Regions from separate parts of the Pararhizobium capsulatum DSM 1112 genome, predicted to be linked through region 1. Evidence: riboswitches for the same ligand, from Rfam matches in the RefSeq annotation. Region 1 holds a riboswitch; the other holds the start of a gene.
What was found. A riboswitch is a leader RNA that binds a small molecule or an ion and turns the genes downstream of it on or off. The one in region 1 is predicted to bind cobalamin.
Positions count from the first base shown of each region.

Region 2: another riboswitch for cobalamin. It lies ahead of QO002_RS07565 (aromatic ring-hydroxylating oxygenase subunit alpha); the one in region 1 lies ahead of cobU (bifunctional adenosylcobinamide kinase/adenosylcobinamide-phosphate guanylyltransferase).

Region 1 covers NZ_JAUSVF010000001.1:2,874,182-2,881,368, reverse strand. The annotation lists gene QO002_RS14010 (quaternary amine ABC transporter ATP-binding protein) at 1-250, opposite strand, end outside; gene QO002_RS14005 (ABC transporter permease) at 243-1,151, opposite strand; gene QO002_RS14000 (ABC transporter substrate-binding protein) at 1,417-2,415, opposite strand; gene QO002_RS13995 (hypothetical protein) at 2,437-2,727, shown strand; gene QO002_RS13990 (hypothetical protein) at 3,186-3,329, opposite strand; gene QO002_RS13985 (cobyric acid synthase) at 3,574-5,028, shown strand; cobalamin riboswitch at 5,078-5,444, shown strand; gene cobU (bifunctional adenosylcobinamide kinase/adenosylcobinamide-phosphate guanylyltransferase) at 5,593-6,117, shown strand; gene cobW (cobalamin biosynthesis protein CobW) at 6,120-7,187, shown strand, end outside.
Region 2 covers NZ_JAUSVF010000001.1:1,588,475-1,595,661, forward strand. The annotation lists gene QO002_RS07555 (L-threonylcarbamoyladenylate synthase) at 139-1,125, opposite strand; gene QO002_RS07560 (DUF6656 family protein) at 1,215-1,820, opposite strand; cobalamin riboswitch at 2,162-2,361, shown strand; gene QO002_RS07565 (aromatic ring-hydroxylating oxygenase subunit alpha) at 2,484-3,728, shown strand; gene QO002_RS07570 (FAD-binding oxidoreductase) at 3,730-4,827, shown strand; gene QO002_RS07575 (hypothetical protein) at 5,275-6,951, opposite strand; gene QO002_RS07580 (glycoside hydrolase family 25 protein) at 7,162-7,187, opposite strand, start outside.

The sequences.
Region 1 (7,187 bases):
CGGCCGTCGGGTCGATCAACCGGTTGATATGGCGGATCAGCGTCGACTTGCCTGAGCCGGAAAGGCCCATGACGACCATGACACCGCCTGCCGGCATCGAGATGTTGATGTCCTGGAGGCCAAGCACGTGCCCATGCTTTTCATTGAGTTCCGCCTTGCCCAAGCCGTTCTTCACGGCATCGACATAGGCTTTGCCGTTCGGGCCGAAGATCTTGTAGAGCTTCTTTACCTCGATCGCGTGACTAGCCATGAATGATCTCCGAATGCTTCTGCAGCCGGCGGCCATAGGCCTGGCTGGTACGGTCGAAAATGATGGCGATCGCGACGAGTGCGAAGCCGTTCAGGAAGCCGACAGTGAAGAACTGGTTGTTGATCGCCTGCAGCACGTTCTTGCCAAGCCCGCCGACGCCGACCATCGAGGCGACGACGACCATCGCCAGCGACATCATGATGGTCTGGTTGATGCCGGCCATGATGGTGGGAAGCGCAAGCGGCATCTGTACGTTCTTCAGCTTCTGCCAGCCGGAGGAGCCGAAGGCGTCCGCCGCTTCCAGCACTTCCTTGTCGACCAGCCGGATACCCAGATTGGTGAGGCGGATCATCGGTGGCACTGCGTAGATGACGACTGCGATCAGGCCCGGCACCTTGCCGATGCCGAAGATCATGACGACGGGAATGAGGTAGACGAAGCTCGGCATCGTCTGCATCACATCGAGGATCGGGTTGATGATGGATTGCACTCTATCGGAGCGCGCCATAAGGATGCCGATGGGAATACCGATGAGAATGGCAATCAACGTACAGACGGTGACCATTGCGAGCGTCACCATCGTATCGTTCCACAGGCCAAGCAGCCCGATGACGAACATGGAGACAGCAGTCCCGATGGTGATCCTGATATTGCGACTGCCGAAATAGACGATTGCCACCATGACCAGAAGGATGATCGGCCAGGGTGAGCTGACGAAAAGCCGCTCAAGGTAGTTCAAAAACCACTGCAACGGCTGCACCATTGCGTCGATTATATCGATATAGCTTCGGACGAGTGCCTTGAAGCCGTCATCAATGCTCTTACGAGCCATACGGATCGATGTGTCGCTGATGGCCGGAAATTTACATATGAAGCCTGGCAGTACGTCGCACAGTGCCATTCCTGTCCCCTTTAATTACACCGGAAGTTTATTGGCCGGTTGCATCGATCCGTGCGGCTCCCGGCCGTTTGACCTCTCCTGCATCCGACAGCACTGGGAAGCTTCTCTGGTTTCCCTTCGTGCAATTACTTTCTGGCATGATGAGCAGCCTGATCATGCTCGGTTTGCGACGTTTGCGTTTTTGACAGGGTAAAAATGCCCTGCAGCGCTTTTCCTGATGCCGCGGAAAGTCCCGGTCGGGTTGGCCCGACCGGGTTCGGTTGTATTAGAGAGCAGCCTTGATCTTCTCGGCGACATCAGGAGCGACCCACTTGGTCCACATGTCCGGATAGGTCTGGAGGAAATATTTGGCGGCATCTTCGTTGGTGCCCTGGTTGTCGCCCATCCAGGCGAGAACCTTGCCGACCGTGCCGTTATCCCACTGACGGGTCTTCATGTAGTCCATGGCGACGCCGGCCTTTTCGGAGAACGCCTTGGTGACGACGGTGTAAACGTCAGATACCGGATAGGAGTTGACCTTTGGTGCCGGGCAATCCGGAACAGCGGTGCAGGCGTCCCACTCGGCCTTGTTGTGCTCGACGCCGAAGGAGAGCTTCGTCATCTCGTACTTGCCGAGGATGGCGGTTGGCGCCCAGTAGTAGCCAAGCCAGCCCTGCTTCTTTTCGAAGGCGTTAGCAATCGAGCCGTCGAGACCTGCTGCCGAACCGGTATCGACCAGCGTGAAGCCGGCCTTTTCCGCTTCGGTCGCCTTGTAGAGATTGGCGGTCGAAACCTGGCAATTCCAGCCCGATGGGCAGTTGTGGACGGCGCCCTTTGACGCGTCTTCCGGTGCGGGGAAGAGTTCCGGATGCTTCAGGGCGTCCTGAACAGTCTTGATGTCAGGATGCGCGTCGGCGAGGAATTTCGGAATCCACCAGCCTTCAACGCCGCCTTCGGAAAGCAGCGGAGCAGCCTGGATCAACCGGCCTTCGGCAATTGCCGCGTCGAGCGCGGTGCGAACGGAGTTGACCCAGAATTCCGGAGCAACGTCCGGCTCGGCCTTTTCGTTCATGGAGGTGAAGGTTGGCATGGTGTCGCCGGTCACCAACGTGACCGTGCAGCCGTAGCCGTTTTCGAGAACGAACTTGTCGACCTGCGCTGCCACGCCTGCCGACGCCCAGTTCATTTCCGCAATGCTGACGTCACCACATTCCGCGGCCTGTGCCGATCCGGCAAGGGCATAGAGACCAGCGGCGAGGAAAGTGGAAGCAAGAAGCTTCTTCATGTTTAAGACCTCCCAGTCTTAATGCAGTCATCGATCAAAGGATCATCCGGGATACTGCACGTCCCGGTCATCCAGTCGCAAAGGCTGTTGCAGATGGATAAAAACCGGCGGATGCGCGGCTGTTCATCGCCTGCGACGACACTGGAGATATTGTTTTCTGGTCGCTGCACTCAGCCGCAGACCTTTTCTCTTCTTGCCGTTGACGGCAGCGTAAGTATTCCACAGCAGAAATCAACCACCGCGCAGTTCCGCCTTCCGCATGATGGATCGAAGGCATCGGTAAAACAGCGCGTGCAAGTTGTTGAATTATAACGCTATAGCAATTTTTTTGGGCAAAAGCCCGGCTTTCGGGCGCAATTTTAGGGCTGGCTCATAATGTTGCGGGAAGGCCTGTTTCAATGCAGGCAGATAGTGTCCCGTATGCGCCCCGGCATGATTTTTTACGTGGCAGAAAAAAATCTGAAAAAATCGAAAAATTCTTGACCGGGGGTGCTCTTAATAACGATCCGGTAACCCTGTGGGGCTAATTGTCGTTCTGCGGCGGGGGACACTCGCTGCCCGACCGGATCAGGTATTGCGTCCCGGGCGGTGTGTTGACGACAGTGTCGTCACGCCATGCGTTTTTTGGCAGACCGCACGCTTCCCAGTCCGGACGTGCGGTTTTCGCATTTTAGCGCCGTCATATTCATCAACGAGCGTTGTTCGTCGACAGGCGCAAAAAGGCCACGCTGGGGCCTGGACGCGGCACGAATTGCTCTTACGAAAAATGCTTAGCCAACACTGCGTGTACGCACGAAGCCGAGCGGGCCGAGCGGCGCAGACATCTCGGTGTTGCGAACGCGCGACTGGCTTGTCGGTACGCAGGAGTTCCAGGCGATCTGGACGAAGTTCGGCTTGGAGAAAATGAACAGCATGGCAGTTTGACCTTGGGTGAGGGCGATTGCGCCTCGTGATTTCGATGGCGTGCATATACGCTCGCCTATACCGAAAACAAAGATCAAATTCGCCGCAAAATGTCGTTTTTTGAATACTATGCAAACATTGCATGGCGCGGTGATTGAGGTGCCTGATTTTGCGGCATCGGATGTTAGATATGGTGGCTAAATTGCGGCAGAATATGACTTTTCACGGATATGCATGGGTGCTAGGAAAATAGTCATGACCAGATCGATCATGCTCCAGGGGACCGGCTCCGATGTCGGAAAAACGGTACTCGTCGCCGGGCTCTGCCGGCTCGCTTCCAATCGCGGCCTGAAGGTCGCTCCGTTCAAGCCGCAAAACATGTCGAACAACGCGGCCGTGTCCGACGACGGCGGCGAAATCGGACGGGCGCAGTGGCTGCAGTCCATGGCCGCGCGCATCCCGTCCTCGGTGCACATGAATCCGGTATTGTTGAAGCCGCAATCGGAGACCGGCAGCCAGATCGTCGTCCAGGGGAAGGTGGCAGGTGCCGCCAAGGGACGCGACTATCAGGCATTGAAGCCGCAGCTGATGGGCGCGGTCATGGAGAGCTTCGAGACAGTGAGTGCCGGCGCCGATCTCGTCATCGTCGAAGGGGCGGGTTCGCCGGCAGAGATCAATTTGCGCGCCGGCGATATTGCCAATATGGGTTTTGCCGTCAAAGCCAATGTGCCGGTGGTGCTTGTGGGCGACATCGACAGGGGCGGGGTGATCGCCTCGCTGGTCGGCACCCATGCCATTCTGCCGGAGGAAGACCGGCGCATGATCAGCGGCTATCTGATCAACAAGTTCCGTGGCGACGTGTCGCTTTTCGACAGCGGGCTTATCGCAATCGAACGCTTCACCGGCTGGCCATCCTTCGGCGTCGTTCCGTGGCTGAAGGCGGCTGCGCGACTACCGGCCGAGGATTCTGTCGTTCTGGAAAGGCTGGCAAGAGGGAAGGGAGCGGCCTTGAAAATTGCCGTGCCGGTTCTCGCCCGCATCGCCAACTTCGACGATCTTGATCCGTTGGCCGCGGAGCCAGATGTCGATCTTGTCTTCGTGCGCCCGGGCAAACGATTGCCTGCCGATGCCGGGTTGGTCGTCATCCCCGGTTCCAAGGCGACGATCGCCGATCTCGCGGATTTTCGCACCCAAGGTTGGGACCTCGACCTCAACGCCCATGTCCGTCACGGCGGTCACGTTATCGGCATTTGCGGTGGCTATCAGATGCTGGGCGATCGTGTCACCGATCCCCATGGCATTGAGGGGCAGGTGCGCGAGGTCGCGGGCCTTGGCCTGCTGTCCGTCGAGACCGAGATGGCGCCGGAAAAGACCGTTCGCAATTCCCATGCGTGGTCGACAGTCCATGACGTAGCGCTGAGCGGCTATGAAATCCACCTCGGCCTGACCACCGGCATCGATACCGAACGCCCCGCCGTGCTGATCGACGGCCGGCCGGATGGGGCCGTCTCTGCTGACGGGCGCATTTCCGGCACGTATCTGCATGGCCTGTTTTCAAGCGATGCCTATCGGGCCGCGTTGCTGCGCAGCTTCGGCATCGAGGGCGGTGGCTCGAACTATCGCCAATCCGTGGATGCGGCATTGGATGATGTGGCAGCGGAACTCGAAGCCGTTCTCGATCCCCGTTGGCTCGATGGCCTGATGGGGTAGGACCAGTCACACCAGCGCTCTCGTCATTGACTCGCTTTTGCCGAAAGCCTAATCATCAGCCATGGATGGTTCCCGAAACGCCTTGGTGTTTCGGGAGTAAATGGGAATGTGAAGGGATGGACCCAAGCCGGGCATCCTCATCGCAGCCGACCCCGCGACTGTAGAACGGTCAGGGTCCGCCATCCGGCAAGGACGGCACTAACGATGAGGCCGCATGGTGCGGTCGTCGTTTTTTCAATCCTTTCCGGAAAAGCCACTGGAGACTGTCGCGATCAGCCGGGGTGGGACGCCTCTTTTTCTACGAATCGTCCGCCTTTTCGCAAGCAGATTTCTCCGGGAAGGTGAGGTGGACCCGTTTGCGTCTTTTGGCGCATCGAGCCGTGAGCCAGGAGACCTGCCGTCCTAAAGGGCTTTGGCCCGACGATAGGGAGCGCCGCTCCCGACGCCAGCACGGAGGTTGTCATGGCTCTTGAGATTTTTGCGCACCCGCGCTCTGTGTTTTTTCGCGTTGTGAGCAGGAATGCGTCACGCCGTTCGCCGACGGCGCGGGGCTGAGGATCGCTCATGACCTCCAAGGCAACCGGCGCCGTCCTGGTGCTCGGCGGTGCGCGTTCCGGCAAATCCGCCTTCGCTGAGGATCTGGTCGCGGAAAGCGGGCTTGAACGCCATTACATCGCGACCGGACGCGCTTGGGATGACGAGATGCGCGAGCGTATCGCCGCCCATCGCACCCAGCGCGGCGAGGGCTGGACAACGCATGAGGAGCCGCTGGATCTCGTCGGTCGGCTTGCGGAAATTGACGCGCCGGGCTGTGTCGTTCTCGTTGATTGCCTGACGCTGTGGGTTACCAACCTGATGCTCGATGAGCGCGATATCCCAGTGGAATTTGCGCGTCTGGTCGATCTGCTGTCGTGTCTCGAGGCGCGCGTTGTTTTCGTTTCCAATGAAGTCGGTCTCGGCATCGTGCCGGAAAATCGCATGGCGCGCGACTTTCGCGACCATGCCGGACGGCTTCACCAATCTGTCGCGGCGCGTTGCGTCGAGGTGTATTTTATCGCGGCCGGATTGCCGCTGAAGATGAAGGGTTGATCATGACTTCCAAATCCACGCCATCTGCCGCCCACGGCAAGATCCCCGCAACGGTCATCACCGGCTTCCTCGGCGCCGGCAAGACGACGATAATCCGCAACATCCTCGAAAACGCGCAGGGACGCCGCATCGCTCTCATCATCAACGAGTTCGGCGACCTCGGCGTCGATGGCGACGTGCTGAAAGGCTGCGGTGCTGAAGCCTGCAGTGAAGACGACATCATCGAGCTCACCAACGGCTGCATCTGCTGCACCGTCGCGGACGATTTCATCCCGACCATGACGAAGCTGCTTGAGCGCGAGGGTCGCCCGGACCATATCGTCATCGAGACCTCCGGCCTGGCGCTGCCACAGCCGCTGATCGCCGCCTTCAACTGGCCGGATATCCGCACGCAGGTCACTGTCGATGGGGTGATCACCGTGGTCGATAGCGCTGCCGTTGCCGCCGGTCGTTTTGCCGATGATCATGACAAGGTCGATGCGCTGCGCGTTGAAGACGACAAGCTCGACCACGAAAGCCCCATCGAGGAACTGTTCGAGGACCAGCTCACAGCTGCCGACCTGATTGTCCTCAACAAGACCGACCTTCTCGATTCCACCGGTCTTGCCTTCGTCCGCAGGGAAGTGGAATCGCGCACCAGCCGCAAGCCGACAATGATCGAGGCGAAAAACGGTGAGGTTTCCGCCGCCATCCTGCTCGGCCTCGGCGTCGGTACTGAAAACGACATAGCCAACCGCAAGTCCCATCACGAGATGGAACATGAAAACGGTGAGGAACACGATCACGACGAGTTCGACAGCTTCGTCGTCGAGCTTGGCGCGATCACTGATCCGGCCGCGTTTATCGGTCGCCTGAAGGACATCATCACCACGTACGACATCCTGCGCCTCAAGGGCTTTGCCGATGTTCCCGGCAAGCCGATGCGCCTGCTGATCCAGGGTGTCGGCAGCCGCATCGACCAGTATTTCGATCGCGCCTGGGGATCGAGCGAAACCCGCGGCACACGCCTGGTCGTCATCGGACTGCACGACATGGACGAGCAAGCCGTGCGTGGGGCGATCGCTGCTGCG
Region 2 (7,187 bases), 1.3 Mb from region 1:
CGGGGAGAAGGTGGCGCGCAGCGCCGGATGAGGGGGATGGCTTGCTCAGAGTTTGCGGTGAAGACCCCCTCATCGCCTCGCATCCGCTCGGCACTTCTCCCTGCTGGGGAGACGAGGCAGCAAGTCGATGCCTCCCGCTCACACCAGTCCCCCATCGCGCGGCGCGGCCGCACGTTCGATGCGGTCGAGAATGGCCTCGCCAAGACCTTCTTTAGGGATGGGACCGAAGGCGATTGTGGCGGCGCCGGAGGCGTCGGCTCGTTTCATGTAGTCGAAGAGATGGGCGGCCGCCTCGCGCAGATTGCCGCTCGGGCTGAGATCAAGGACGACTGCAGCATTCTCTTCGCCATTGATCGTCATTCCGCCAAACCGGATTAGCGCCTCACCACCAACCACGCTGGTCGCATTGAGCCTCACACTCGCGCCGGGGGCGTAATGCGAGGCCAGCATTCCCGGTGCCTCGATCGTCGCACCCGCAGTCGAGGGCCTTTCCACCGTAGTCCCCGTCAACCTCTCGACATCGGCGACATCCAGTCCACCGGGCCGAAGCAGCCGGATCGCGTCGCCCTCGACCTTGAGAATGGTCGATTCCAATCCGATTTGGGAAGGGCCGTCATCGAGGATCAACAGGAGTTTCTCTCCAAGATCAGCTTCCACATGGGCGGCCGTCGTGGGGCTGATCTTTCCGGAGGTGTTGGCGCTCGGCGCCGCCAGCGGGCGTCCGAAGCGGGCGATGACCTTTCGCGAAAAACCGTCCGGCATGCGCACGCCGAGCGTATCGAGGCCGGCGGAGGCGAGCGGATGCACCTTGCTCGTTGTCTTGAGCGGGAGGATCAGCGTCAGCGGCCCGGGCCAGAACGCCTCGGCAAGCCGACGCGAAAGAGGATCGAAGGCCACATGTTCTTCGGCCATGGCCACGTCGCTGACATGGCAGATGAGCGGATTGAAGCGCGGACGCCCCTTCATTTCGTAGATATGGCTGATCGCATCAGGATTGGTCGCATCCGCCGCGAGGCCGTAAACCGTCTCGGTGGGAATTGCGACGGGCCGACCTTCCGACAGAACCTCTTCGGCGCGCGAAAGCGCTGCCTCCGGGTCGGTTCTCGTGTCGATGATCTCAGCCATGCCTCTTGCCTTCAGCGCGTTCGATGACGGCTTCTTAGAGCATGCGCGGGGATCAGCAAAGAACGAAAAGTCGGGAGCGGCGTCGGGTTTCAGAGGCTGCGGATGATTTTGCGCAGGGCGTCGTTGCAGGCGCCGAGCATCAGCACGTTCTTCAGGGCCGCTTTCGGGTCGCGGGTACGAAACAGCAGCCCGTCGTCGCGAATCTTCCGGTCGACGATCAGCCTTCCTTCGTCCGTGTCCTTTTCCATGGCAACGGCGAAGTACATGCGCGAATAGCCAAGGCTGATGTTCTTGAAGAACTGATCCTTGTCGCTGACATCGGCAAAGAAATTGGCGATGTAGAACGACCAGCGCACATCGTCGAATTGGGCAAGCTTTGTCTTTGCCGAGGTGACATGACAGTAGCCGAGATGCGGACGTCCGGCGAGCGTCTTGTGAAAGACGAGCTTCGGAAAGCGAATCGAGGCGTGGAAACTGTTGATCTTTTCATGCGCCTGGGTGCCCGCAACTTCCAACTTGCGGCCGGTCCTTTGAGCAACTTCCTGATGGGTCAGATAGCGCTTTTCTGCGGGGTGCCAGTCGTTGCCTCGGCGCGCGATACGGCCTGTGCGCAGGAACTCCGTGTGCACTGCCGTCTTGGAGCTCGGCGCTTCGGCCTTTTCGCTCGACGAATCGAAGTAACGCAGATTTGGCATGGTTCATACCCGTTTGCTTCAGACGAAGACGCTGGCGATAGAGGTTGCCCGGTCTTCCTTCAGGAAATGCTACTATGACGCAGTTAACGCCGTCTTCCTTCTAGCCCCCCACGATGATGCGAGGCTTGTGTGATCGCGCGTTGGGCGGGGAGAAGCGATGTCGCAATGAGACATCAGCCGGAACGATTGGCAACCGGCAGCGTGAAAAAGCGCCATCTGCCGAAAAAATCGTCAGCGCTTTGTTTCTAATAGATAAATTTTGACGCGTCACAATCTGTGCGGTGTCGTCTTTCTTGAATCCGCTGTCGCTAATTGACACTTGCGACATCAAACTCTCAGCTTAAATGAAAACACTCAACGGTGCCGCCTTTATAGGGAGGGCGGAGAATTGGGAAGCCGGTCAAAATCCGGCGCTGCCCCCGCAACGGTGGTGGAGCGAAACCTCGGCAAAAGGCCACTGGAGAAATCCGGGAAGGCGCCGAAATAGTCCTGCCAAGGACAGCTCCAGAGCCCGGAAACCAGCCTTTGGGATGAAATTGATGTCTTGGTTGCGGCGGGCAGCCGGAAGGAGAACCAATAGACCGCGTGCGCTCCCGGCACGGCGGCGGTTCCTTTCCTGCTCGCCAAAAACCCAAACGATGTGGCGAACACAAGGAAAGAACCATGGATCTTCGCAGCGAAGTCCTCCGCAAGCTCAAGACCCGGCGCGACGGCCATAGCCTGGAGCAGGCCTTCTACACCGATCCCGATCTCTACAAGCTCGATCTGGAGCAGATCTGGTACAGGGACTGGCTTTTCATCGGCCATGACTGCGAAGTGCCGAAGGCCGGCAATTACTTTACCATTCAGGTCGGCGACTACCCTGTCGTCGTCACCCGCGACCGTCAGGGCACGGTCCGCGCCCTGCACAATTCCTGCCGCCATCGTGGCTCGCGCGTCTGCGCCGGCCAGAAAGGGTCGTCCGCCAAGCTCGTCTGTCCCTATCACCAGTGGACCTATGAGCTTGACGGTTCGCTGCTCTTTGCCCGCCAGATGGGCGAGGATTTCGACAAGGCGGTGCACAGCCTGAAGCCGATCGCCTGCGAAACCGTCGGCGGCTACATCTTCATCTGCCTCGCCGACGAGCCGATCGATTTCGCGCCGATGCGCGATATGGTGACCCGTTACCTTCAGCCGCATAACCTGAAGGACACCAAGGTCGCCTTCGAGAGCACCATCATCGAGAAGGGCAACTGGAAGCTCGTCTGGGAAAACAACCGCGAGTGCTACCACTGCGCCGCTAACCATCCGGAACTCTGCCGCACCTATCCGGAAGCGCCGACTGCGACCGGGGTGCAGGGCGCCAAGGATGATCCTGTCATTGCCGAGCACTGGGCGCGCTGCGAAGCCACCGGCCTGCCGAGCGAGTTCAAGATCGACCATACCGGCCAGTTCCGCATTGCCCGCATGCCGCTGATCGAAGGGGCCGAAAGCTACACGATGTCCGGTGCGCGCGCCGTCAAGCGCCAGCTGTCGGATGATGTCAGCCAGAGCCATATCGGCACGCTGCTCATGTTCCATTATCCGAGCACCTGGAACCATGTGCTGGCCGATCACGCCATCACCTTCCGCGTGCTGCCGCTCGGGCCAGAACTGACGCAGGTCACGACCAAGTGGCTCGTCCACAAGGATGCGGTCGAAGGCGTCGATTACAATCTCGACGAACTCACCCATGTCTGGACAGAAACCAACGATCAGGATCGCCAGATCGTCGAGGAAAATGCCTTCGGCATCCGCTCACCCGCCTACCAGCCCGGCCCTTACTCGCCGGAACACGAAGGCGGCGTCATGCAGTTCGTCGAGTGGTACGTGAATTTCATGCAGGACCGCCTGAAGGGCGCAACCGCACCTCTGTTCAAGGTCGCCTGAGATGACAATCGCCTCTTCCTTCCGCCATTTCGACGAGCTGCAGCCGTTCAACGACCGCCAGCAGCTGCTCGAATGCATCGCCGCGACTGTCGAGGCGGCCGATGTCATGACCTTCACCTTCAAGTCCGACAAGGATGGCTGGTTCCGGTATCTTCCGGGCCAGTTCCTGACGCTGGAGCTTCCGGTCACGCCGGAAGATCCTGTCATGCGGACCTATACGCTCTCGTCTACCCCGTCGCGGCCCTTCTCCGCGGCGGTCACGGTCAAGGCGCAGGCAAACAGCATCGGCACCCGCTGGATGTTCGAAAACCTGAAGCCGGGCATGAAGCTGAAGGCTTTCGGCCCGCTCGGCGATTTCTCCTTCGTGCGTCATCCCGGCGAAAAATACCTGTTCATCTCCGCCGGTTCCGGCATCACGCCGATGATGTCGATGACCCGCTGGATGGCCGATTGCGCGCCGCAGACGAACGTGACGTTCCTCTCCTGCGCCCGCCAGCCGGACGATCTCCTGTTTCGCGAGGAGCTGGAAAACATCTCGCGCAACATGCCGAACCTCAATCTCGGCTTCATCGTAGAAACCCATGCCCCGCGCCATGGCTGGCACGGCCTGCGCGGCCGCATCGAGACCTCCAAGCTTGCGCTGCTGGCACCCGATTTCCGCGATCGCACCGTCTTCTGTTGCGGGCCGGAACCGTTCATGCGCGGTGTCAAAACCATGCTGGAAAGCGTCGGTTTCGACATGGCACGCTACCATGAGGAAAGCTTCCAGCCGTCTAATGCGCCGGCCGAGGAAGAGCTTGCCATCCGAGCAGGGGCGGGCGAGGCGGATGCCAACGCGGTCTCCACCATCACCTTCACCATGGCCGGCAAGGAAGCCAAGTGTCAGCCGGGCAAGACCATCCTGCAGACCGCGCGTGCCAACGGCGTGCGCATTGGTGCCGCTTGCGAGGGCGGCATCTGCGGCACCTGCCGGGTCATGAAGATTTCGGGTGAGGTCGAGATGAACCACAATGGCGGCATCCTCGACGACGAGATCGAGGAAGGCTATATCCTCGCCTGCTGTTCGCGGCCGATCGGAGACGTACAGATCGAGGCGTGAGCCAGCGTTTGCATCTGTGGTGATTGAGCTTGATGCGGTCGCTCGGTACTGCATGCCGGTTTCGGCAGCCTGCGTTTTGAAAGACCCTCCGCCCCGCAAGTCCAACAGATACGGGGCGGGTCAGGTAGCCGCATCAACATAAGAATCATAGCACAGGCGAAAATGCTGCCCCATCACCCATCCGATCTAACGGCGGGCTAGTACGATCATCACGAGGGTACAGACATGCACCTCAAAAGACGTATTGATACGCCTTTTGAGGTATCGTTCTCTACGCCAAACGGATAGGTCGATGGCTGAAACTTGCCGGGCGAAACGACCGTTCACTCCATGCCATCTGCAATGATGGTATTTGCAATGACCTAATCCTTTAGGCCGTCATCCACGAAAGCGGGTGGCGGCTCTTGATTCGCGGCGACGGAAGAGGGGTTGCTGCAGACTACGTCTTCAGAACAGGAAATCATCGGCGTGCAGATGCGCAAGCTTGACGTTCTTCAGCGTGATGCTGTCGCCGTTCAGGCCGTCAATGTAGACGTAGCCGTCCTGCTGCGTCATGTGGTTCTTTACCAGATCCTTGAAATCGGTGATGCTCGAAAGACCGGTCAGGTCGAGAATGTCGTGGCTCGATCCAGTCGCGGCGAAGTCGGTGATCGTGTCCTTGCCGTCACCCTTGGCGAAGACGAACGTGTCGGAACCTGAGCCACCGGTCAGGCTATCGGCGCCGCCATGCCCCCAGATCGTATCGTTGCCGGCGCCGCCGTCGATGGCGTTTTTGCCGCCGTTACCATGGATCTGGTTGGCAAGGGCATTGCCGGTGGCGCTGCTGTTACCGGAGGCGGTCAGCGCCAGGTTTTCAAAATTGTCCCTCAGCGTGTAGCTGGCGCTGGACTTTACCAGATCGGTGCCTTCGCCGGCTTTTTCGACGAGCTTGGTGGACGAGCTGCTGATGACGTAGGTGTCGTTGCCCTTGCCGCCATGGACGCTGCCGGTGACCTTGCCGATGGAGCCGTTGAAAAAGTCGTCGCCGCCGCCGAGACAGACCGAGCCTTTGATCGTGCCGGTATTGATGACCTTCTGAACCCCATTGCCGCCTAGAAAGGCTCTGCCGGTACTTTCGACCAAGCCGGAGTTTTCAAAGGTGGACGTTGCCGTTCCGGTAAAGTCGATTGCAGCAATCCCCGCCTTCGTCGCAGTGATCGTGCCGGTATTGTTCACCGAGACATCCGTCCCGTCGGCAGTCACGCCGCCGGCTGCCTGGATCGTGTTGTTGTTGGTAACGATCGCCTTGTCGGCATCGACGGAGATGCCATAGGCCGAGGATGTGATCGAACCGTTGTTGGTCACCGTGCCGGCGTCGCCGGTCAGCACGACAGCATCCTTCAACGCCGTGATCGTGCCCTTATTGTTGGTGACGATTGCCAACGTGCCCTTGGCAAGAATTGCCGAGCCCTTGGTCGAGGATATCAATCCATCATTGGTAATCTTCGCCTCGGTTCCGGAAGATACAACCGTATTGGCGGTGGATTTCAACGTGCCGTGATTGGTGAGGGTCGCAGAACTGCCTGAAGAGACGAGTGCCCCCGCCTTGCTGGAACTGGTTTCGCCGTTGTTGGTGAAATTGGCCGAGGCGCCGGAAAGGACAACGGTATCGCCTGCAGCTTTGATCGTGCCATTATTGATTACCACTTCCATCTTGCCGCTAGCCTTGATGGCGGTGCCGGCTGAAGATGTGGTGAGGCCGTTGTTGACGATCTGGGTCGACGCGCCGGTGACGAGAAGCGTCGTCAGCTTGGCTTCGATCGTGCCATGATTGGCGAGTTCCAGCCCACCGCTCATGATCTGCATGCCGCCGCCCGATGTGCTGGAAACCTTGCCGGTCTTTGCGACAACAAAAATGCTGTCACTGTCGGCGACGCCGCTCGCCCCGAACTTCACGGCATAGTCGGACGCGGAGATGAGATTGCCATTGATATAGAAATCGCGATCAGTCGCCGTGCCGGTCGCGATAACAGCGGTGCCGGACGTGGAAACGCTGATGTTCTGATTTACGACCAACTCGCTGTTGGTCTTGAGCACCGACACGGGCGTCGTGCGGTCGCTTTTGATTAAGATATTAGTCTTCATCTGCTCATCATGTGCAGTGGTCTTATGGGAAAGTCCCTAGACCATTCTGCGACGGAAGGGGACAAAACCTGCCCGGCCGGCCGCGTCATTCACCGGCCATGGTAAACATATGCTTGCGGCGGGCGAGAAAGACAAGTGCGTCCTGAGCATGGGAGCCTCCCCAGATCTGGGGAGGTTGGGTTTCAGGGCAGCCTGCCGTTCAGTGTGGCATCAATTGAGAAGCTCGAAAAATGTCT